2 regions of the Schwartzia sp. (in: firmicutes) genome follow, and region 2 is predicted to be linked to the other one. Evidence: riboswitches for the same ligand, from Rfam matches in the RefSeq annotation. Region 2 holds a riboswitch; the other holds the start of a gene.
What was found. A riboswitch is a leader RNA that binds a small molecule or an ion and turns the genes downstream of it on or off. The one in region 2 is predicted to bind cobalamin.
Positions count from the first base shown of each region.

Region 1 (4,554 bases), on a different contig from region 2:
GAATGCCAAAAAGGCATTCGTGGTTTTGCTTTTTGCAGAATGCACTGCTGAAGCGGAAAGTGATGATTTGAAAAGTGTAAATTAAATGTAATTTTAAGTAAAAAGCTATGCATAAAGTGTAAACTTTTGAGGAAAAGTGTACATATTTACATACATGTGTTATAATATAGCTGTCGTTTGAGATGAATGACACCACTCTGCATGGCGGAGGGCACACTCCGACCGTGCACAACCTGAGACAGCCGGACAATCCGGGTGCCTTGGAGTTCACTGCTGGGGGGATATTCATGGCAATTCGTAACGTGGTAATGGACCGACGGGACAGTGCAGATTATCGAAATCATCTAAAACGAGGCGGGTTCTTGTCAGCCAGCTATTTGTCGATCAGTGGATTTGACGCAAATAGGCTGAAGAAACTCGCTCAGCAGGGGAAGCTTGATGCTATCCGCTGTGCTATCGGAAAATCAATCCGGTGGTACTATTCGGAAAAGCAGGCTGAGCTTGCACATCTTCGGGGGCTCGCATAGCGGGCTTGTTAAATGTCTTTGAAGACTTCTGCCGTACCATTTGGTGCGGCAGTTTTTTTGTATGCGCTATTTAACGGAACAAGTTCATTTTATTCAGCGAGGTTTCATAGTTTCTTCGGATAATTAAGAAAAAATCGTACCGGTTTAAGGTACAAAAGATTATATGTGTAAATAAAGGCGGGAATAAATGTGTGGTTTTTCTGGTTAATGCTGCTGATGGTGTTGTTTACCGTGGGCGGTCTGGCGTGGTGGGGCCTTGATATTGTCACGTCAGAACGTGAGCGTGGTACCGCAAGAAAGCTGCTTGTGATTTTTGATGTGGTATCAGTTGTGCTCCTTTTTGTCGGACGTCATATTCCCTGGGCTTCGGATACCTTTTTAAAATATGGGCTTATGTTCATGACGGCAGTATGGATGGCAGAGCTTTTTTTCGGGGCAGCTGCTCTTTTGGTGAGGCTGCTTAGAAAAATCGTGCACACATATAATAGGAAGGAAAACGATAAAGCGACACCTCAGGATATGAGCAGACGCCGGTTTATTAAAGGCTCTCTGGCACTTCCTGCGGCTGCGGCAATCGGAGCTGCGTACGGAACGGCAGTTGAAAGAACGGAAACTGTCGTGCGCAGCTTTGATGTTCCTGTAGAAGGACTCGGAGCTAAAGCGGAGGGATTCAAAATTGCCCAGCTGAGCGATGTACATCTGGGGCTCTTTTACTCTTTGAAGGATTTAAGACGATTAATGGAGCAGGCGGCCGCAACAAAAGCAGATGCTCTTGTAATAACAGGAGATCTCTTTGATGATGATGACATAAATGAAGAGGCGGCTGAAATAATTAACGGATTTTGCGGAGCATTTCCACAGGGAATATGGTTCTGCTATGGCAATCATGAGTATTTCCGCAACATAGGCCGCACGAAAAAGGCTTTGGCAAAAACTCAGATTCGCGTGCTTGCAAATGATAATGCCTGTGTAGTTAAGGACACACGCCCGATTTACTTCTGCGGAGTTGATTATCCGAGAATACGCCCGCGCTTTGAAGAACTGGAAAAATCATTTATGAAGGAAACCATGGATAATGTTCCTAAAGATGCAGTAAGTATACTCCTGGCTCATCACCCTGATTTTATTGATGATGCTGCAGAATACGGCGTGACACTGGCACTTACGGGACATACTCACGGAGGGCAGCTGGATGCTTTTGGGGTTCCTCTCGTCCCACCTGTCTTCAAATATTTGAGAGGAAAGTATATAGTAGGTATAACCTTTGGGTACGTTCATTGCGGAAACGGAAGCTGGTTCCCATTCAGATTCGGCTGTCCCCCCGAAATACCAGTGTTTAGACTGACCTCAGCCAAGCTTGGCTGAGGTCTTTTATATGTCCTGAAGGCGATAAAAAATGCAGCTTTATTGGGTCCGGTTGTTTAAATGTAAATAAAAACCATTAAATGATTATTGAATTGTTGTTAAAAGATAGGTCTATTTACCTATACACTGTATGATAGCTATACAGTGTATCCTTTCTTATAGATTTAATTTAGGTGACTGCGCCTAAATACATAGTAGGACGTTATGGGTGCCCAAGTGTGTTTGGTGGGGAAAAGGAAAGCAGGTGAGAATCCTGCGCTGTCCCGCAACTGTGAGACCATGACAGTCTTGATTTTCCGACAGCAGCGGAAGATGAAGAGTGCGTGCGTTCAAGTCAGAAAGCCTGCTCGTAACAAGATCCATTGGTTGACTCACGGTTGATGAGGAGATGGGTGGCTTGTGTTTTTTTGCCTTTTTATAAAAAACACGGCACTGCTCTGAATCAGCTATGAAGGGATGGGTTCGGAGTATTTTTATTTTAGGAGGAGAAAAATTTTGGGTAGAAAAGAACTGCTGCAAAGGTTCGGGCAGATGATCATTACACTCATTGGTGTAACGATTCTGACCTTTGGACTTACGTATATCGCACCTGGTGATGCCGTTGATGCGATTTTGGAAACAGGTGATACGCTGGTATCTGCAGAGGTAGTTGAGCAAACACGTCACGAGCTCGGCCTTGATCTGCCGTTTCACATGCAGTATCTGAACTGGCTGACGGGACTTCTTCACGGCGATATGGGTATTTCCTATTCAGCAAAGATGCCGGTTATCGATCGCATGATGCTGGGTGCTCCAGGTACGCTGGTGCTTACGGGAACGGCTGTACTCATGATGCTGGTGGTTTCTGTGCCGGTAGGTATCGCGGCTGCGGTTTACCGCAATTCTTTTATTGATTATCTTTCCCGTGGACTTTCCTTCCTCGGCGTTTCCATGCCAAGCTTCTGGGTAGGTCTTCTGTTGCTTTACATCTTCGGATTGAAGCTGGGAATGTTCCCGATTTCGGGCGGTGAGGTTGATGTGCGTCACATGATTCTTCCGGCGGCAACACTTTCCATCGTTATGATATCGAAATTCACGCGCCAGGTGCGCACTGCTGTGCTTGAGGAGCTTGGCAAGGATTATGTTACAGGCGCTCAGGCCCGAGGCATTCCAATGAACAAGATTCTTTGGCACCATGTGCTTCCGAATGCCTGCCTGCCGCTTGTTACCCTTCTCGGTACATATATCGGCTGGCTTTTGGGCGGCGTTGCTGTCGTCGAGATGGTCTTCTCATGGCCCGGACTTGGCTTTATGGCAGTCCGCTCCATCATGATGCGTGACTTCCCTCTGCTCATGGGATTTGTTCTTTGGATTGCAATACTGTATATGATCATTAACCTTTTGGTTGATGCTTCCTATTATATTCTGAATCCGCGACTCAAGAAGAGAGGAGGGAAATAAGTTGAAGTTCTTTAAGAATGAAAAGAATGTATTCCGTTTTTTCAGCGGCGTGATTCTTTTTATTGTTTTTGTTGCAGCGTTCGGCCCGTTTTTGTGCAGTGCTGATCCGTATGCTTCCAATATGTCAGCGTCTATGCTCCCTCCCTCTGCCGAGCACTGGTTCGGCACGGATAAGCTGGGCCGTGACTGCTTCACGCGTATAATCTACGGTGCCCGCGTTTCTCTTTCCATGACGCTCATCACTGTTCTTCTGATGGCATCTATCGGCACGCTTATCGGTATTATCGCGGGCTACTGCGGCGGCAAGGTCGACACCTTCCTTATGCGTATTACCGATATGATGATGGCGTTTCCGGGCATCGTACTTGCTATCGCTATTGCCGGTGTTCTTGGCGGCAGCGTGGTAAACACGGTGCTGGCTCTTGCAGTTGTCGGCTGGACGAAATATGCCCGTCTCGGACGAAGCCTTACATTAAAGCTTGTACAGAGCGAGTTCATTCAGGCAGCCGTTACAAACGGTACTAAGCCGGTGGCGCTTCTTCACCGCCATATCGTCCCGAACATCATGCAGATGGTCATTGTCACGGGCGCTATGGATATCGGTTCCATGATTATGGAAATCGCGGGTCTTTCATTCCTTGGTTTCGGTGCACAGCCGCCGACAGCGGAATGGGGTCTCATGCTGAACGAGGGCCGTCAGGTTATGCAGATGGCACCTTGGGCAATGATTTTCCCGGGTCTTGCAATCCTCTTTGTTGTTTCCTCATTTAACCTTTGGGGCGACAGCCTGAGGGATCTTACAGATCCGAACCGCTCTCACTAAGTTAGGCAGCATTTTTGTTATATCTATATTTATGAAAGAAGGTACACAGAATGGTATTTAGCAACAAACTTAAGAAAAGTGTTATGGCAGGTCTCGCTGTCACGATGGCAGCTACGATGCTCGTAGGCTGCGGCGGTGGTGACAAAGGCGGCGCAAAGGGCGACTCCAAGGTCCTGAAGGTCGGTGTCACGAACTTCGCTGATACTCTTGAGCCGACACAGAACTACTTTGCTTGGGTAGTTATGCGTTATGGTATGGGCGAAACGCTCTCCAGATTTGATGAGAAAATGAACGCTAAACCGTGGCTGGCTGAAAGCTGGAAAATCGGTGATGACCATCTTACATGGACGTTCAAAATCCGTGACAACGTTAAATTCTCCAACGGCAAGCCGCTGACGG
Region 1 covers NZ_CDXDFU010000072.1:301-4,854, reverse strand. Annotated here, with positions in the region: gene ACY69O_RS03315 (hypothetical protein) at 288-527, shown strand; gene ACY69O_RS03310 (metallophosphoesterase) at 717-1,892, shown strand; cobalamin riboswitch at 2,082-2,257, shown strand; gene nikB (nickel ABC transporter permease) at 2,388-3,332, shown strand; gene nikC (nickel transporter permease) at 3,334-4,155, shown strand; partial or broken gene ACY69O_RS03295 (ABC transporter substrate-binding protein) at 4,206-4,554, shown strand, end outside.
Region 1: another riboswitch for cobalamin. It lies ahead of nikB (nickel ABC transporter permease); the one in region 2 lies ahead of ACY69O_RS01600 (hypothetical protein).

Region 2 (18,481 bases):
GTATCTGCCGGGAGCGCGTGCAGCGCAGGCGCTGTGGAGCCCAGCCATGTGCTGTCTGCCATGGGGCTTTCCGACACAGAGGCGAAGAGCGCGGTACGCGTTACTCTGGGGCGTTATACAAAGGAAGATGAGCTGCATGATTTTTTAAGTATACTTCAAAAATCAGTCAGGGAAATTCGTCTTGCATCAATAGGTTAAAATATATGAAAAATACATGGGAATGTTTGTCTTTGGAAGATTCATCATGTATAATAAAAAATGTGTATTGTTACGAATGAGAATAATGATTTGTTCTTTATGAGCTGAGCGATAAATATACATGAAATCAAGATAGGAGGACGCTCGAAAAATGGTTGGAAGTACCCTGCGTTCTGCACGCGAAAAACGAGGACTCACAATTAAAGATATTGAGAATGAGACGAGTATTCGTTCTGCGTATATAGATGCACTTGAGAAGGGAAATTATGAAGCTCTTCCGAGCGAGGTATATGTAAAAGGTTTTATCCGCAATTACGCGGAATTTCTTAATCTGAATGCTGATAATCTTGTGCAGGAGTTCAGAGAAGAGCTTCACGGCTTTGAGCCTGAGGTTCCTGCTGCACCGGAGAAAAATGAACAGCCGCATTCCATGTTTGATACGGGTTCTGATTTCAGGGAACGTGTTGAGAAATCACATCACACGCAAAATATACTGATTACCATAGGAATTATCATTGTTGCTTTCGTGGGAAGTATTTATTATTTCTTCGGTGAAGATCCTGACGCCAAACCGACACAGAAGCCGGCGGTAACCCAGAAGGCAAAGCAGGAAACCAATAAAACACAGACGGCGCAGACCGCACAGACCGCACCTGCTCAGACAAATAAGCAGCAGACAGGAGCACAGCAGGCAAACGGCAAAAATGCCAATCAGCCCGCGGCAAACGGAGTAGCAGCTCCGGGCATGTCAGTACCTTCTACGAACGGAACAGTACAGGTTTCGGTGAAATTTACGAACCGCTGCTGGACGTTGGTCGAGGCAGACGGTCAGGTTCTTTTTGAGGGAACGGCTGAACCGAATAAAACGGTCAACTGGAGCGGAAAAGACAAGGTGAATGTGACACTCGGAAATGCCGGAGCGGCAGAGGTCACTTTTAACGGAAAATCCATCGGCAAGCTTGGAAAAGAGGGCGAGGTTGTGGAGCGCAGCTTCACTAAGGACAAGATGGAGGAAATCAAATAAAACGCGCATAAAGTGTGCATAGAATGAGGAATTTTGTATGAGTCCTTTTTTGCCTATGACAAGGCAGGATATGGAGAATCGCGGATGGGACCGGCTCGATTTTATTTTTGTATCGGGTGATGCTTATGTGGACCATCCCAGTTTTGGTCCGGCTATTATCTGCCGGCTTTTGGAAAAACACGGATATAAGGTTGGAATAATTGCGCAGCCGGACTGGCGGGGCGAGGAGGATTTCCGTCGCCTTGGCAGGCCTCGGCTGGCTTTTTTGGTATCAAGCGGCAATATGGATTCGCTGCTGAATAAATTTACCGCGGCTAAAAAGACACGGCATGAGGACGCCTATTCGCCGGGAGGAAAATCGGGCTGCCGTCCCGAGCGCGCTGTCATAGTCTACACGAACAGGCTTCGTGAGATATGGCCGGGTGTGCCTGTAATCATAGGCGGAATAGAAGCGAGTCTCAGAAGGTTCGCTCACTATGATTACTGGACAAACCGCGTGAGGCGGTCGGTTCTCATGGACAGTCAGGCTGATATGCTCGTCTATGGAATGGGCGAGAAGCAGATTTTGGAAATAGCCGCAGATCTTCATCAGGGGGTCGATATCGAAAATATACAGGATGTGGCAGGGACATGTTACCGCGTCCCTGATTTTGATTATGTTTACGACTATGTGAAGCTTCCGGATTTCGATATGGTGGCAGAAGATAAAAAAGCCTTTGCTGAGGCGTTTAAGAATATATATCTTGAACAGGATGCCATTCGCGGAAAGAAGCTTGTCCAGCGGAACGGTGAGGCGTGTGTGGTACAAAATCCGCCTGCAATGCCCCTGACCGAAGAGGAAATGGATGAAATATACGACCTTCCTTATCAGAGGACATATCATCCGGTGTATGAAGCCGCAGGCGGTGTTCCTGCAATAAAAGAGGTCAAATTCAGTCTTGTAAGCCAGAGGGGATGCTTTGGCGGCTGCAATTTCTGTGCAATAATTTCCCATCAGGGGCGGATAATCCAGCGCAGGAGCCGCGAATCCCTGCTAAGAGAAGCGAAGCTGCTCACAGAGCTTCCTGATTTCAAGGGATATATTCATGATGTTGGCGGTCCTACTGCCAATTTCAGGAGAACCAGCTGTGATGAACAGCTGCAGAGGGGTACATGCCGCGGCAAGGAATGTCTGTCGCCTGTTCCATGCAGCCATCTTGTGGCGGACCATAGCGACTATCTTGGGCTTTTGAGGGAGCTCAGAAAGCTGCCTAAGGTCAAAAAGGTGTTTATACGTTCAGGTATACGGTTCGATTATCTGATGCTTGCGAAGGATTCCTTTTTGGAGGAGCTTTGCAAATATCATATAAGCGGTCAGCTGAAAATCGCCCCGGAGCATATTTCAGACCGCGTGACGCGGCTCATGGGGAAATCAAATAAAGAGGTCTACCGCCGTTTCGTGCATCGGTTCAAGGAAATGAATGAACGGCTTGGGAAAGAGCAGTATCTTGTTCCTTATTTCATGTCCAGCCATCCCGGAGCAAAGCTTGAGGACGCCATAGAGCTTGCGGAGTTTATCCGCGACTTGGGCTACCGTCCCGAGCAGGTGCAGGACTTTATTCCGACACCGGGGACAATGTCCACAGCCATGTACTATTCGGGCATACATCCGCTTACGGGTGAGACTGTATATACGGCAAAGAATCCACACGAAAAACGTATGCAGCGCGCGCTTATGCAGTACTGGATACCGTCGAACCGGCCGCTTGTGAGAGAGGCACTGAGGCTGGCTCATCGTGAGGACCTTATAGGATTTGATAAAAAATGTCTGGTTCACCCGGAAAAGAAGGCGGAGCCGGATAAAAATAAACCGCAGAAGCGGAAAGCTAAGAGAATGAAGGTGTAAAAATGCGTTGTCCTTTTTGCAAACAGGAAGACAGCCGTGTTATCGATTCAAGATCGGCTGATGACGGAAACTCGATTCGCCGCCGCAGAGAATGTTCTCAGTGCGGGCGCCGTTTCACGACTTATGAGGTCGTAGAAAAAACGCCGTTGATGGTAATCAAGCATGACGGCCGCCGTGTTCTTTTCGACAGGGATAAGCTTCTTAACGGACTCATCCGTTCCTGTGATAAAAGAGACATTCCAACGGACCGTATCGTAGCACTGGCAGATGAGATCGAGCGTGAGCTTCGCAACACTATGGATCGCGAAATTACGACGAAATCCATCGGTGAGCTCGTTATGGAAAAACTCAAGAATTTTGATGAGGTAGCGTATATCCGCTTCGCTTCGGTTTACCGTAAATTTGCGGATATAAGCATGTTCAAGGAGGAGCTTGAGGAGCTTCTTCGTGAAAAGAGAGGTAAATAAGGGAAAGAGCTCCCTTTTAATTGGAGGTTGATTGTTTGTCTTGGAAGCTTGCGACAAAGCTTAAGGCGCATCTGGAAAAAGAAGAAGGCTATTATGTATTCCCCGCGGGGCAGCGGGAGCGTATGGCGCTGGTATATCCCAATTCGTATTTTGTCGGTATGTCAAATCTTGGTATTCATATAATTTATGATTTGATGAACCGCAGGGGAGATACTGCCTGTGAACGCTTCTTCCTTCCCGAAAAGAAGGAATTGGAGGAATATAAGCGTACAAATACGCCTCTTCTGAGTCTTGAAACACAGACTCCGCTTTCGGAATTTCCGCTTATTGCTTTTGCTGTTTCATTTGAGATGGATTATTTCAACCTTCTGGAGATTCTTTCGACAGGCAGGGTTCCCCTGCTGGCTTCGGAGCGCGGAGAGGATGCTCCGATAGTCATTGCGGGAGGACCCTGCGCTACGTTTAATCCCGAACCGCTTTCGGACTTCGTCGATGCATTTATCATCGGAGAGGGCGAAGAGACAATGCAGCATTTCATGGACGCGTTCTACGGTGCTAAAGCTGAAGGACTCGGGAAAAAAGAGCTTTTGCGGCGTTTGGCGAAGGTAGAGGGTGTATATGTTCCGTCGCTTTATGAACATTCCTTCGCCGATGACGGTACACTTGAAGCTGTAACACCGCTGGACGGAGCACCGGAAAAGGTCAGCCGCCAGTGGGTACGCGACCTTGACGCGTACCCTGCTCATACCGTAATTGTTACGGACGATACGGAATTCAATCTTTATCTGGTTGAAACTGCGCGCGGGTGCGGAAGACACTGCAGATTCTGCATGGCAGGCTACTGCTTCCGCCGTCCGAGAAACCGTTCGCTGTCTGTGCTCAAGGAAGAATTCCGTGAGGGCAGAAAATACGGCAAACGCTTTGGGCTGATGGGAGCGGCTATATCCGATTATCCTGAAATTGATGAACTTTGCAGGGCAGTCATAGGTGGGGGAGATACTATGTCTGTGGCGTCCTTCCGTGCGGATTCCGTAACTCCTGTGCTGGTGGATTCCCTCGTAAAAAGTGGAATGCGTACGCTTACGCTCGCGCCTGAGGCAGGAAGTCCGCGCATGCGTGCCGTAATAAATAAAGGCATTACGGAAGAAGACCTTTTCCATACCATGGATCTTGGCCTTGAGGCGGGTATACGGCATTACCGCCTGTATATTATGATAGGGCTTCCTCTGGAAACCATGGAGGATATTGATGCCATTGCCGACCTTACGCTGCGTATGAAGGAATATCTGGAGCGTGAGGATAAAAAGACAACTCTGACATTAAGTGTCAATCCTTTCATTCCAAAGCCATTTACGCCATTTCAGTGGTCGCCCATGGCGGATAAAAAGACTATCGAGGCATCACTTAAACGTCTGCGTCAGGGAATCGCGGGGCATAAGGGCATCGAGATGATATCCGAGCCTCCGAAGTCTGCTCTGGTGCAGGGTGTTCTTTCCAGAGGGGACAGAAGAATTTCCGATGTGCTTTACAAGGCACATCTTGCCGGAGGAGCGAAGGCGTTTCTGCGTGCCATGAAGGACAGCGGACTGGACGCAGATTTTTATCTCCACCGAGTGAGGAGCCGTGAGGAATGCTTTCCATGGTCAAGGCTTGACATGGGGCTCAAAGAGGAGTACCTGTGGAGCGAGTGGGAGCGTGCAAAAAATCTGCAGGAAACCGTCAAATGCTTTGACGGCTGCAGACGCTGCGGAGTATGCAGCGGAACGGAGGAATAACATTTGGCGTTTTATCTTTCAAAAATAAGTGAATCTATCTGGACGGGCCGTTTTTCAAAGCTTGACCACCCGGAGCTGGTGCAGGCGGTATCGACACGCTTCGGCGGTGTAAGCAAAGCCCCGTATGATTCGCTTAATCTTGCGCTTCATGTTGGAGATGACGGCAGCGCGGTGATTGAGAACCGCAAGCGTTTTTGTGGCGCGCTGGGAATTTCATTTTCAGCTCTCACGACGCCGGAGCAGATTCACGGAGATAAAATCGTTCGTGTCACGGCAGACGAAATTGGGCGCGGCAGAATGTCATACGATGATGCAATCAAAGGAACGGACGCGCTTATGACTGATGTTCCGGGTGTTTCGCTTATGCTCTGCTATGCTGACTGCACGCCGCTTATGTTCTTTGACCCGGTGAAGCATGTTATTGCTGTCGCGCACGGCGGCTGGAAGGGAACTCACCTCGGAATTGCGGGGAAAACAATTTCCGCCATGCATGAAGCATACGGCTGTGAGCCGAAAAATATTCTGGCTGCAATCGGACCTGCTATAGGTCCGTCCTGCTACGAGGTGGGCGATGAAGTTGCCGGGAAATTCAGTGAGGCGTATCCGGATGATGCAAAATATATTCTTTCAAGACAGGGAGAAAAATATCACCTGAATTTGTGGGAAGCAAACCGCCTGCAGTTTATCAGAGCAGGTATTCGTGAAGAAAATATAGACAGTGCGGAGAGCTGTACGCAGCATAACGCGCAGATTTTTTACTCCTATCGGGCATCAGGAGGAAAAACAGGCCGCATAGCCGCACTTCTCTCTTTGAAATAAATAAAAACTACCTACAGGGGGCTTTCGAATGATTGCTGAGCGTTTGGAAACGGTGCAGAAAAATATCGAGGAAAGCATGGCAAAGCGTACGGGTATTTTTAAGGATGACCCGGTACAGCTCGTTGCCGTTACTAAAAATCACGATGTAGAGGCAATGCGTGAGGCGATTGATGCAGGTGTTACCGTGGTCGGTGAGAACCGGGTTCAGGAGGCTGTGGAAAAGCACGGCAAGCTGGACCGCGATGTGACATGGCATCTTATCGGTCATTTGCAGACGAATAAAGTAAAACAGGCGGTGCGCAATTTTGATCTCATTCATTCTGTAGACAGTGAGCATCTGCTTGATGCCATTGATGCGGCTGCGGATAAAATACATAAGGTTCAGGATATACTTATTCAGGTCAATCTTGCAAAGGAAGAAAGTAAGTTCGGCATTTACAAAGAGGATTTGCCGTTCCTTCTGCAGAAAGCAGACAGAATGCAGCATGTCCATCTCATGGGCCTCATGTGCATTGCGCCTAATTACGAAGATGTAGAGGAATGCCGTCCCCTGTTCCGTGAAATGCGTGAGATATTCGATCAGCTTCAGATGCTGCCGCTTATGAATTCCGAAATGAAATGGCTTTCTATGGGAATGACGCATGATTACCGGATTGCCATTGAAGAAGGGTCAAACCTTGTGCGCATCGGTACGGCAATTTTCGGACCGAGACAGTACTGAGCCTGTAAAAAGCCATAGTATATTGATAAAATTCAGATAAATACGCTATAATAATAGGATAAATTAATATTCGTAAAGTATTGGTACATTGGACGAAAAATAACTGGACTAAATACAGGCAGAGGAGGAAGTATTATGGGTATCATTGATAAGGTTTGTGGAAAAATCGGTCTTGTAGACCCGGAGCATGAGGAAATAAAAGACACTGAGAACACAGAGGAGCTTGATGAGCAGGAGAAGGCTTATTTCGAGCCCATGAAGCCGCAGGCACAGCACACTGATAATGTGGTAAGCCTTCAGGATGCTGCTGCAGGTATCGGACGTGCGTCGCGCATGAAGGTCATCGTTATTGAGCCGCGCTCCTTTGATGATGTTCAGCAGGTCGCAAACGCGCTGAAAGAGAAACGTCCGGTTCTTATCAATTTTGAAAAGACTGACGCGGATGATGCAAAACGTATCATCGATTTCATCAGCGGCACGACGTATGCTATTTCAGGCGACATCAAAAAGGTTGGCAAGAATGTTTTCCTTTGTGCGCCGAGCAATGTAAACGTTGATTATTCACAGGATCGCAGCAATCCTATGGATATGTCCTGGATAAAAAAATAAGCGGGGGAAATAGTTGATGGATAAGGTACAGACGATTGGTTTTATCGGCGGCGGAATGATGGCGGGTGCTATTCTTGACGGCATGGTTCACCGCATGAAGAAAAATCCGGAAGAGCTTTTCGTTTCAGAGCGTCGTCAGGAGCGCTGTTGTGAGCTTAATGCATTGTATGGTGTTACGGCGAAAACCACGGCGGACTCTTTCATAGGCAAAGTCGATGCGGTGCTTTTTGCGGTAAAACCCCAGGCGCTGGATGCGGCACTTGAGGAAATTGCACCGAAGGTAAAACCGGGCGCACGTATTATATCCATCGTTGCGGGCGTGCCTGTCGCACGTTTTGAAAAGGCTTTCCCGGGCCATCCGATTGTTCGCGTAATGCCCAATACGCCGCTTTCCGTCGGCGAGGGTATGTCTGCGTATACGCTGAATGCTGCGGCAGAGGCTGTGGCTGATACAACCGCTGAAGAGATTTTTTCCTCCTGCGGCAGGGCGGTAAAGGTTACGGAGTCCTTGATGGATGCCGTAACAGGTCTTTCGGGAAGCGGCCCCGCGTATGCTTTCCTGATGATTGATGCATTGTCGGATGGCGGCGTTATGGCAGGTCTTCCGCGTGATAATGCGCGTATTATGGCGGCTCAGACACTTCTTGGAGCTGCAAAAATGGTTCTTGAAACAGAGAAACATCCGGATGTTCTGCGTGATGCCGTGACCTCTCCGGCGGGAACGACTATAGCAGGCGTTCGTGTTATGGAGCAGCAGGGAGTACGCGGTGCGCTTATAGATGCAGTCATGGCTGCAACTAAACGCTCTGAAGAACTGGGGAAATTGAAATGACAACAGCACGTGAGCGGATCCTTCGTTATTACAAGGGAACAGAAGGAGAAGCCGTTTCGGTTCAGCTTGTAGACCTTGCTGAGCAGGCTGTGCGGACACAGAAATTTCGACTGACACCTTTTCTGGACCCTTATGGAGTTGAGATTGCCGAGACTGTGGCTGCAAGCTATGATGGACTGACAGTGCAGTACGACGGAGGCTATCCCGGTGCAGAGCGTCAGCGTGCAATGTTTACGCATGACGCATTTGGCGGCAAGCCTTCATTTGATATTGCGGTGATAAAGGCAGAATGGAAAAGCGATTTCTGCTACCTTACGCACCGTGATGTGCTTGGGGCACTGATGGGGCTCGGAATAGAGCGTGATACGCTGGGAGACCTTCTGGTATCGTCAGGCACTGCAAGGATTTTGACTACGAAGCAGATGGCTGAGTTTCTGCTTGCTAATCTCACGCAGATTGGTTCGGCGGCTGTCCATTGTGAACCGGATGAGCTGTCGGCAATCGCGCCAAGGGAAGAGCGGACAAAGGATATTACAGCTACTGTCGCATCCCTGCGTGTGGATTCGGTGGCGGCGGCGGGCTTTGGCATGTCGAGAAGCCGTGCGGCAGCAGATATAGAAGCGGATAAACTGAAGCTTAATTGGCAGTCTGTCAAGAACGCCTCTGTAACCGTCGGAGAGGGAGATATCCTTTCGCTTCGCGGACGGGGACGTGTAGAAATCGTAGAAGTACGCGGAAAGACTAAAAAAGGACGCGTCGGCGTATCGCTGAAGCGCTATATTTGAGGGGGTCATGCCAATGATTACACCATCCGATATACATAATCAGGAATTTAAACGCGGATTTCGGGGATACGATGCGGAAGAGGTCGATGATTTTCTCGACAGGATTGTGAATGATTACGAAACAATGTTTCGTGAGAATCAGCAGTTAAAGGATGAAATCGAACTCAACAAAAAGAAAATAGAGCAGTATCAGGAGCTTGAGAACAACCTGCAGGAAACGCTTCTTGTGACAAAAAAAACAGCTGAAGAGGTCATGCAGAACGCAAAGCTCCGTGCTGCGGAAATACGCGATGCTGCAATCAAGGAATGCGAGAATATGAAGCTTCGCGCACAGATGGAGCTTTCAAAGCAGCAGGCCTCGGTTCAGGATGATGTGCGCCGCGAGGAAGCGAAGTACGATGCCGTTCTGCAGCGTCAGAGACAGTTTCTCATAAAAATCAAGTCGCTTCTCCGTACAGAGCTTGAGCTTCTCGAGGAGGATGGTGTACGTCAGGCTATAGGCACTCTTGATGAAATGACGGACGAGGAAATACAGGAAGAACCTCAGAGTGAGGATAACGGACAGCGTCCGCTTCCGTGGCAGCAGTAATAGACAAAAAATAATTCCGGCGAAGCGGCAGAGTGCGAAACTTCACAGAAGCACATAGCCGGTTCGGCGGCAATGGATAAAGGGGCAAGAATCAACTTGTTTTGGCTGATTGTAATTGCACTGATTGTTATTGACCAGGCAGTCAAGTTCATGATAATGACATCCATGGATATCGGTCATTCCGTGCCCGTAGTACCGGGCATTTTTCATATTACATACATACAGAATCCGGGTGCTGCCTTTGGCATTCTTGCTGACCAGCGCTGGATTTTTATTTGTGCCGGTGTGCTGATTATCGGGGTAGGGCTGTTTTTTTACCGCCGTCTCCAACAGGAAGGTATGCTGGTTTATTACGGTTCCTCTCTGCTTTTGGGCGGAGCGGCATCGAACCTTATCGACCGTATTTGGCTCGGGAAGGTTATAGATTTCTTTGATTTTCGTATCTGGCCGGTATTTAATACGGCAGATATTGCTATATGCGTAGGCGTAGCATTTATCATGTATGCGCTGCTGCGTGAGGAATGGAAGGAGGCACATCAGGCCTGATGGAAAAATTTGAATATACGGCGGATAAGACCGGAACAAGGCTGGATGTTTTCCTTTCAGAGATGCAGCCGGAGCTTTCCCGCTCACATATACAGAAGGTTATCGAGGACGGCGGCGCGCTTGTAAACGGAAAGCAGGAAAAAAGCCGCACGAAGCTGAAAGAGGGAGACACGGTTACCTTCACGCTTCCGGACCCCGTATCTGTAGATATTCTTCCTGAGGATATTCCTTTGGATATTCTTTATGAGGACCATGACGTAATTGTTGTAAACAAGGCACGCGGCATGGTTGTGCATCCTGCGGCAGGAGTATCAAGCGGCACGCTTGTAAACGCTCTCATGCACCACTGCGAAGACCTTTCAGGGATAAACGGCGCCGTCCGGCCCGGAATTGTTCACAGACTGGATAAGGATACCTCCGGTGTAATGATAGCTGCGAAGAATGACGCGGCACACATAGAGCTGGCGGAGCAGATAAGAATAAAGAGTGCTCACCGTGTATACTGGGCGATTGTCTGCGGCAATATAGTTGAGGAAACAGGAACAATTCACGGTGCCATAGGCCGCAGCCCGAAGGACCGTCAGAAGATGGCCGTTGTTCTGCATAACGGAAAAGATGCTACTACAAAGTTCAGGGTACTTGAACGATATGGTGATTACACTCTTGTGGAGTGCCGGCTTTTGACGGGACGCACGCATCAGATACGTGTGCATATGGCATATATCGGTCATCCTGTTTTGGGCGATCCGAAATACGGCCCGAAAAAATGTCCGTTTGCCATAAATGGGCAGGCACTGCATTCCGCTGAGCTTACCTTTGAGCATCCTGTATTGAAGAAGGAAATGACCTTTAAGGCCCCTGTGCCGGAGGATATGCAGCACATACTTGATGTGCTGAGGAAAAGGCAGAAAAACGCATAATAAAACAGACAGGAGTGGAAGATCATGACAGAACTTATCGATAAGACTATGCTTATGGACGGAGATGCCATTCGTCGCGCACTCACCCGTATTTCACATGAAATTGTTGAGAAAAACAAAGGGATTGAAGACCTTGTGCTCGTCGGTATTCGTACACGCGGAGTTCCTATTGCGGAGCGTATCGCTGATGAAATCGAAAAAATCGAGGGAAAACGTCCGCTGGTCGGAGTTCTCGACATTACTCTCTACAGAGATGATCTTTCCACAATGGCTTATCAGCCTGTTCTGAAATCAACGCAGATTCCCGGAGACATCAGCGGGAAAAGTGTAGTTCTTACTGATGATGTGCTCTACACGGGGCGCACGATTCGCGCTGCGCTTGATGCCCTGATTGATATGGGACGTCCTCATATCATACAGCTTGCGGTACTCATTGACCGCGGTCACCGTGAGCTCCCAATCCGTGCGGACTATGTTGGTAAAAATGTACCTACTTCGGCACATGAAACCATAAGTGTCGAGCTTAATGAGCTTGATGGTGATGAGAAGGTCATGCTGAAGGAAATTAAATCGGAATAATACAGAAAAAAGCTCACGTCTTCGAACTTATCGAGGGCGTGAGCTTTTTTATTACTGCTCCTGCGAGAGAATACTCTGCAGTGTTTTTTCATCGGGGGTGCGGTACAGAGTCTTTTGGTTTGTGAAAATGACAAATCCGGGTTTTGAACCTGATGGCTTTTTGACGTAGCGGCAGAGCGTGTAGTCTACCGGAATGTTTGAAGAGCCGGAGGCCTGACTGAAATGCGCGGCAAGGTCGGCAGCCAGAAGAAGTGTTTCTTCTGTTGGCTCTGCTCCTTCTGTACGCAGAATTACATGAGAGCCGGGGATATCCTTTGTGTGCAGCCAGATGTCATCACGGTCAGCGGTCTTGAAGGTAAGACGGTCATTCTGGTAGTTGTTCTTTCCAACCAGAATTTCGCTGCCGTCGGGCGCCTTAAACAAAAAGGGCTTGGAGGGCTGCAGAGAAGGTTTTTTCTTCTTTGGGGCTTTTATATATCCCTGTGCCGTAAGCTCTGATTTGATATCCTGCAGCTCGGCAAGACTGGAGGAAACCTCAAGAGAAGCCTCAATGCTTCCAAGATATTTTATGGATTCCTCGCATGAAGCAATCTGCTCGGAGAGCAGTGAACGCGCACGTTTCAGCTTGTTGTATTTATGATAGTAGGCCTGTATATTCTCCGTAATCGTGAGGCGCTGGTCAAGAGATATGGTAATTGAAGCGCCGTCAGAGGAGTATATATCAGGAACGGTGATTTCAGCATCCTCTCTGTCCTTTAGCTGATACTGATATGTCATAAGGTTATCCGCTTTTTCCCTGAAATCCTCTGCGTTATCTGCTTCCGCTGCTTCCTTACGGAGCTTTATCAGCTTGTTTTCAGCCCGTGTAAGTTCTATGTGTACGAGCTTTTTGAGCGGCTCCTTGTCCTGGGGCACGAAGCTGCCGAGAATGGAGGTAGCACGGGCAAGCATGGCATCAACAGAAGGGAAAAACTCAAGCTCGCCCTCCGGGAAGTAATGGAGAGTGTACGAGGACATTGCCTTAAGTTTGTTTTTTTCACCGCGGACCAGACATGCCTTAGATTCGGGATCACTGAGAGAACGCACGGTTTCAGTGATTGCCTGCTCAATGGAGGCGTAATCTGCATCGTCGAGTGAGGAAATTTGAGTGCTTGCGGCAAGACCGGCACAGTAAGCAATTTCCTTTGATGTCACAGGACCGAATCCAAGGCAGACGCTGCTGAGTGCCTGCGCCAATTTCATATCGGTAAGCTCTTTGAGCTTTTTTGTGACGGTGGAGGGCGGAACGAGTGTTACATCGCATTTATCCTGAGAGGGGGGCGCTTCGTAGGCTTCGCCGGGAAGGACTTCGCGTACACGGCTGCTGTTTGCGCCGACCTTTCTGAGGGAATCTATTATTATTCCATCCTGCACCAGTATGAGATTGCTGTATTTACCCATAAGCTCACAGACGAGAGTTTTTGTGACTATGCGTCCACCTGCGCCTACAACGTCAATATCGAGAGCAATGATACGGTCAAGTCCGTGCTGGCGCACCTGCGCGATACGTCCCGTTTCTATCTGCTTGCGGAGAACCATACAAAAGGTAGGAGGCTCAGCGGGGCTTTCAAGGGGAGCATCCAACCGGTAAAGAATCGGGTTCTGCGGCTGTATGGAAATATAGAGAAGCTGGGTTGAACCGGGCTGACGTACGGAAAACGTCAATGTTTGTTTGTTTGGCTGTGTTATTTTATCTATCCGCCCACCGGCGAGTGATTTATTAAGCTCTATCACAAGGCGGCGCATTGAAAAGCCGTCAAGACTCATAAAATGACCTCATTTCAAAATGATTTACTCTAGTATATATCATGGAAGGAAAAATGTGAAAAAAATCTTGCCCATACAGGCTGTTTGGTATATACTTTTTTGAGGTAAAACCGTATTTTGAAATTCAAGGAAACGCTGATTAAATGAAGTCGTCCGGATTGATGCAGATGGTGCGTCCCTCCCAAGGCGGCAAACCGCAGGCATAGCGGTGCTATGCTGAGGATTTGTCAACACAGGGAGGACACACAAGATGCATTAAAATGGGCAGCTGAATTAATCAGTGATTCCTAAAATAGAGGATGGTGAGAAAGATGGACGGCGATCACCCTGATTTATGTTGGTATCGTATAATTACAAATCGCAGGGAACGCTGCCATTTTCTCAGCATTTTTAATGAGATGTGGGAGCGCTTTTGAGCTGTGCCTCTTTAGCGCTTTTTTGAGCCCGTTCCCTGCAGGGAAGGGGTTTTTTCTATGCTCAGAATACTGAAATCCCATGAGAGCGGACGGCTCGAGGAACTGAGCCTGGAGACTCTCGAAAAGGGAGCATGGATCAATATTATTGATCCGACACCGTATGAACTTAAGGTCGTCGGTGAACTTACGGAGGTCGAACCTGACTTCCTGCGTTCCGCATTGGATGATGAGGAGCGCTCCCATACAGATGTCGAGGACAATTCAATCATGGTCCTGACCAATGTTCCGGTCATGCGTTCATATGACAGCTATGATACACTGCCTTTGGCTATTATTTTGACAAAGGAATATATCATTACGGTCTGCCTGGAGGAAACTCCGGTGCTGTCCGAGTTTAACGAGCGGACTGCAAAGCTTTTCCGCACGTTCAAAAAGACACGTTTTCTGTTCCAGATACTATATAAATCCGCAACATTCTATCTGCGTTACCTTCGTCAGATAAGCAAGCTCTCCGATGAAATTGAGCATATGCTTCGGGATTCCATGCGTAACAAGGATATTATGCGTCTTTTGGAGCTGCAGAAAGGTCTGACGTACTTTAACGCGGCTCTGCGTTCTGACGGTGCAGTTTTGGACAAGCTGCTGCGTCTCCGCACGAATCCTGCAACTCAGGCGGTACTTAAGATGTATGAAGAGGATGAGGACCTTCTGGAGGATGTAATAATCGAGAATAAGCAGGCCCGCGAGATGGTTGAAATGTACAGCAAGATTCTCGCGCGAATGGCGGATACGTTCTCGTCTATTATCTCCAATAACCAGAACCTCGTTATGAAATTCCTCGCTGCTATGACGATTATTCTGGCAATACCGACGGTAATATCGAGCTTTTTCGGTATGAATGTTCCGGTTCCTCTGGCATCCAGCGCCGACGCGTTTCTTGTGATTGCCGGTCTTTCGGTTTCAATTGCCGGATTCATGGCATTTGTGCTTTGGCGTCACAATATGTTTTGATGAAAGGGACGTTTTTATATGGGCGTTATGCTTGAAGCAAGACTCAAAGCAGGAGAAATTTACGGAGATTTTGAAAATAATGAATATGTCTACATGCCTGCCAGTGAGTTTGGCGTAGAGAAACCTTTGTGCGTGTATGAAACACAGAACGGGCGCGAGGATGTGACCTTCGAAGAGGCGCTTCGCCTTGTGAGAGTAAGGAGTCTGCGACCTGTAATACACCCTAGGCTGGGAAAGACATCATGCTGATGCGTGTAGCAGGTATATGCTTTAAAAAGTGTAAAGCATATACCCGCTACACGCTTTATTTCTGCGGAAAATAGTGCTTGACAAGCATTTTGTCCCGTGATATTCTTGCAATGTAATCGGGATACGGACATCCCGAACAAGACTCCTTAAAAGTGAACACAGTTTGAATCAGGTGTCAGCGACTTAATAGAAAAGTTGGTAAAAGCCAACGCGGTCCCGCCACTGTAACAGAGAGTTCTTCGGCATTAGCCACTGGATATTCCGGGAAGGCGCCGAAGGATGATGACCTGAAGCCAGGAGAACTGCCTGATTGACAATCACCGATTGACCTACGAGCGATGGGAAGGGGATTTGGCAGACAGCGTCTGTTTTATTGGCGTACTCTGTAAATGATGACTCTTTTCCGTTCGGGGAAAAGAGTCTTTTATATTGGCGGAAAGTTTTCCGTGAGTTCAGCTTAATGGAAAGCATTGCTCATACATTCCATTCAACTCTTTACACGCCGACTGCGGCGGGCCTCCGGGGTGGACTCCCGAGAGGCCGATTTTTTTGTCAAAAAACAGGCTGTGATATGATTGATAAGTTTGCAAAGACAATGGACGCAGTTTCTGTTAAAATATAGAAAAGTAAAGGGAGGAGATTTGAAATGCAGGTAAATGAACAAACAGACTATGCTGCAGATTTGCAGATGACGGCAGAGGCTCCGCTCAGTGAAAATCCGAATGTTAAAATTGAAAAACGTGCTCCGCTGGCAGCGCGCCTTAAAGAGACACGTCCGGAGCTTATGGGTGCTCTTGAGACTCTTCGGAAAAAGCTCGGAGACGACGATTATGCCAAATATATTGAGCCGCTCAATAATGTGACGAAAAGCGGTGGAATGCTTCTTATGGTAGCTGGCGATTTGCGCCAGAAATCACTTCTTGAGCGCGATTTTATTCCGCAGATAAAGGAAGCTTTTGAGGTTCAGGTTGTACGTCTGGTTGTCTGATTTTGAAAAATAGGAGATGCTTGCTTTGCAGGATAAATGTTGTGCAAAATTTAGCGTGCACCCTGAGGTCAAGCATGTGACCATGGCGCTCCGCCATGCGACGCAGATAGGTGTTCTCAGCTATGATACGCCTGAGCTGCAGTCGCTTCCGGATAAGGACGCAATACTGGTCATGAGCTTCGGTACAACTATAACTGAAACACGGCGCATAACCATAGAAAGAACTGTGGAGGAAATACAGCGCAATCATCCGGGTGTCAAGGTAGTACTTGCTTTTACCTCGAACATTGTCGTTGAACGTATTGAGGAAAAAGAAGGAATTCACTATCCTATGCCGGAAGAGGCACTGCGCGATCTTCGCAGTGAAGGTTATACGCGGGTTGCAATGACCACGCTTGATTTGTTCCCAGGGATTGAGTACACCTATGATACCAGTGTGTTCCACCTGTATAAAGCACAGTTCAAGCGGTCAACAATGGGTACGCCGCTTATCTACTGGATGGGACAGAACGGGCGGCGTGATGATGCTATGGACTTTGTAAAGGCCGTGGAAACCCAGTTTCCGGCGAGAACACCGCAGACTGCGGTGCTTTTGATGGCTCACGGGTCACCTCACCCGTCCAATGCATTTTACGATACGATTCAGAGCCGTCTGATGCAGCAGGGCTTCAGAAATGTTTTCGTATATACCATGGAAGGCAGGCCGAATCTTACGGACGTTATTCCGTATCTGAAACGGGCAGGGGTTAAAAAGGTAACACTCATGCCTCTTATGATGGTTGCCGGAACGCATGTGAAAAAGGATATGCTTGCGGAAAATCCCAAGAGCCACAAGTTTCAGCTTGAAGCGGCAGGCTTTGAGGTAGAAGCGTATCTCAAGGGCCTTGGCGAGAATGATGCCGTTCGAAAAATGTATGTTGAGCGCGCGGATGAAGCGTATGAATACCTTAAGGATAAGAATAAAGATTAATATTGAGCCTCTGTGTAAGCAGGGGCTTATTCTTTTAAATCGGGAGGGAGATACCCGGCATGAAAAAGATAGCATTTTATGGAAAAGGCGGAATAGGAAAATCCACCACGGCTTCAAATGTGTCTGCGGCATTCAGTGAAATGGGAAAGTGCGCGGCTCAGATAGGGTGCGACCCGAAGAATGATTCCACACGTCTTCTCCTGGGACATATCTGCCGTCAGACTGTGCTTGATTTGGAGCGTGAAAGGCGCGGCGGAGAGATACTGGCGGAGGAAATTGTTCATGAAGGCTGGAATGGAATACGCTGCATTGAGGCGGGAGGTCCGGAGCCGGGAGTGGGCTGCGCGGGAAGGGGAATAATTGTCGCGCTTCAGCGGCTGAAAGCACTCAAGGCTCTTGATGATATAGACGTGGCACTTTACGACGTGCTGGGAGATGTTGTCTGCGGAGGCTTTGCACTGCCAATACGTGAGGGCTATGCCGAAGAAATTTATATCGTTTCCTCGGGGGAGCTTATGTCTCTTTACGCGGCGAACAACATCGCAAAGGGTATACGAAAATTTGCGGTACGCGGCCGCGTCAAGCTGGGAGGAATAATCGGAAACAGCCGCAATGTACCCATGGAAAAGGAGCTTTTGGAGGAATTCGCAAAGCGTATCGGAACAAAGCTGATTGCGTTTATTCCTAGGGACAATATTGTTCACGATGCTGAGATTCATCGTCAGACGGTGATTGCATATGCTCCCGATACCACTCAGGCAGGCGTATATAGAAAACTGGCGGAGGATATCGACAGCAATACGGAGCTTGTTGTTCCGGAGCCCATGGAGTTCGAGGAGCTGGAGGGACTGGTGGAGCAGTATGGCAATTGAAGCAAAGCGTGTACTGAAATGCCGCAGGGTTGCGTCCTGCAGCTGCACAATGACCGGGGTATGGCGTGCTCTTTGTTATGTGGACGGTGCTGTCGTAATCTATCATAGTCCAAGGGCTTGCGCGCACATTGCAAGGCGTATGGATGCAAGCTCCTTCTGTCGTCTGATTACGGATGCTCCCGAGGAAACGAAGCTAAGAAGCATACCTCTTTTATCCACGGATCTGACTGATGAAGAGGCTGTGTTTGGCGGAGAGGAGCGCCTGCGCCGTGCTGTTCGTTACGCGTATGAAAAATATAATCCCCAAGCGGTGTTTATAGCTAATTCCTGCGTATCCGGCGTAATCGGGGATGATACGGGCGCAGTGGCGGAGGAAATGACAGAAGAACTTGGAATTCCTGTCATAGAGACATCACACCA
Region 2 covers NZ_CDXDFU010000035.1:1,308-19,788, reverse strand. Annotated here, with positions in the region: gene ACY69O_RS01685 (cysteine desulfurase family protein) at 1-198, shown strand, start outside; gene ACY69O_RS01680 (helix-turn-helix domain-containing protein) at 350-1,222, shown strand; gene ACY69O_RS01675 (YgiQ family radical SAM protein) at 1,260-3,107, shown strand; gene nrdR (transcriptional regulator NrdR) at 3,110-3,574, shown strand; gene ACY69O_RS01665 (TIGR03960 family B12-binding radical SAM protein) at 3,610-5,349, shown strand; gene pgeF (peptidoglycan editing factor PgeF) at 5,353-6,168, shown strand; gene ACY69O_RS01655 (YggS family pyridoxal phosphate-dependent enzyme) at 6,197-6,889, shown strand; gene ACY69O_RS01650 (cell division protein SepF) at 7,025-7,498, shown strand; gene proC (pyrroline-5-carboxylate reductase) at 7,515-8,330, shown strand; gene ACY69O_RS01640 (YlmH family RNA-binding protein) at 8,327-9,115, shown strand; gene ACY69O_RS01635 (DivIVA domain-containing protein) at 9,129-9,704, shown strand; gene lspA (signal peptidase II) at 9,801-10,250, shown strand; gene ACY69O_RS01625 (RluA family pseudouridine synthase) at 10,250-11,170, shown strand; gene pyrR (bifunctional pyr operon transcriptional regulator/uracil phosphoribosyltransferase PyrR) at 11,195-11,749, shown strand; gene ACY69O_RS01615 (Rqc2 family fibronectin-binding protein) at 11,801-13,555, opposite strand; gene ACY69O_RS01610 (magnesium transporter CorA family protein) at 14,029-14,982, shown strand; gene ACY69O_RS01605 (hypothetical protein) at 15,001-15,231, shown strand; cobalamin riboswitch at 15,385-15,555, shown strand; gene ACY69O_RS01600 (hypothetical protein) at 15,878-16,219, shown strand; gene ACY69O_RS01595 (sirohydrochlorin cobaltochelatase) at 16,245-17,189, shown strand; gene ACY69O_RS01590 (nucleotide-binding protein) at 17,249-18,061, shown strand; gene ACY69O_RS01585 (nitrogenase component 1) at 18,051-18,481, shown strand, end outside.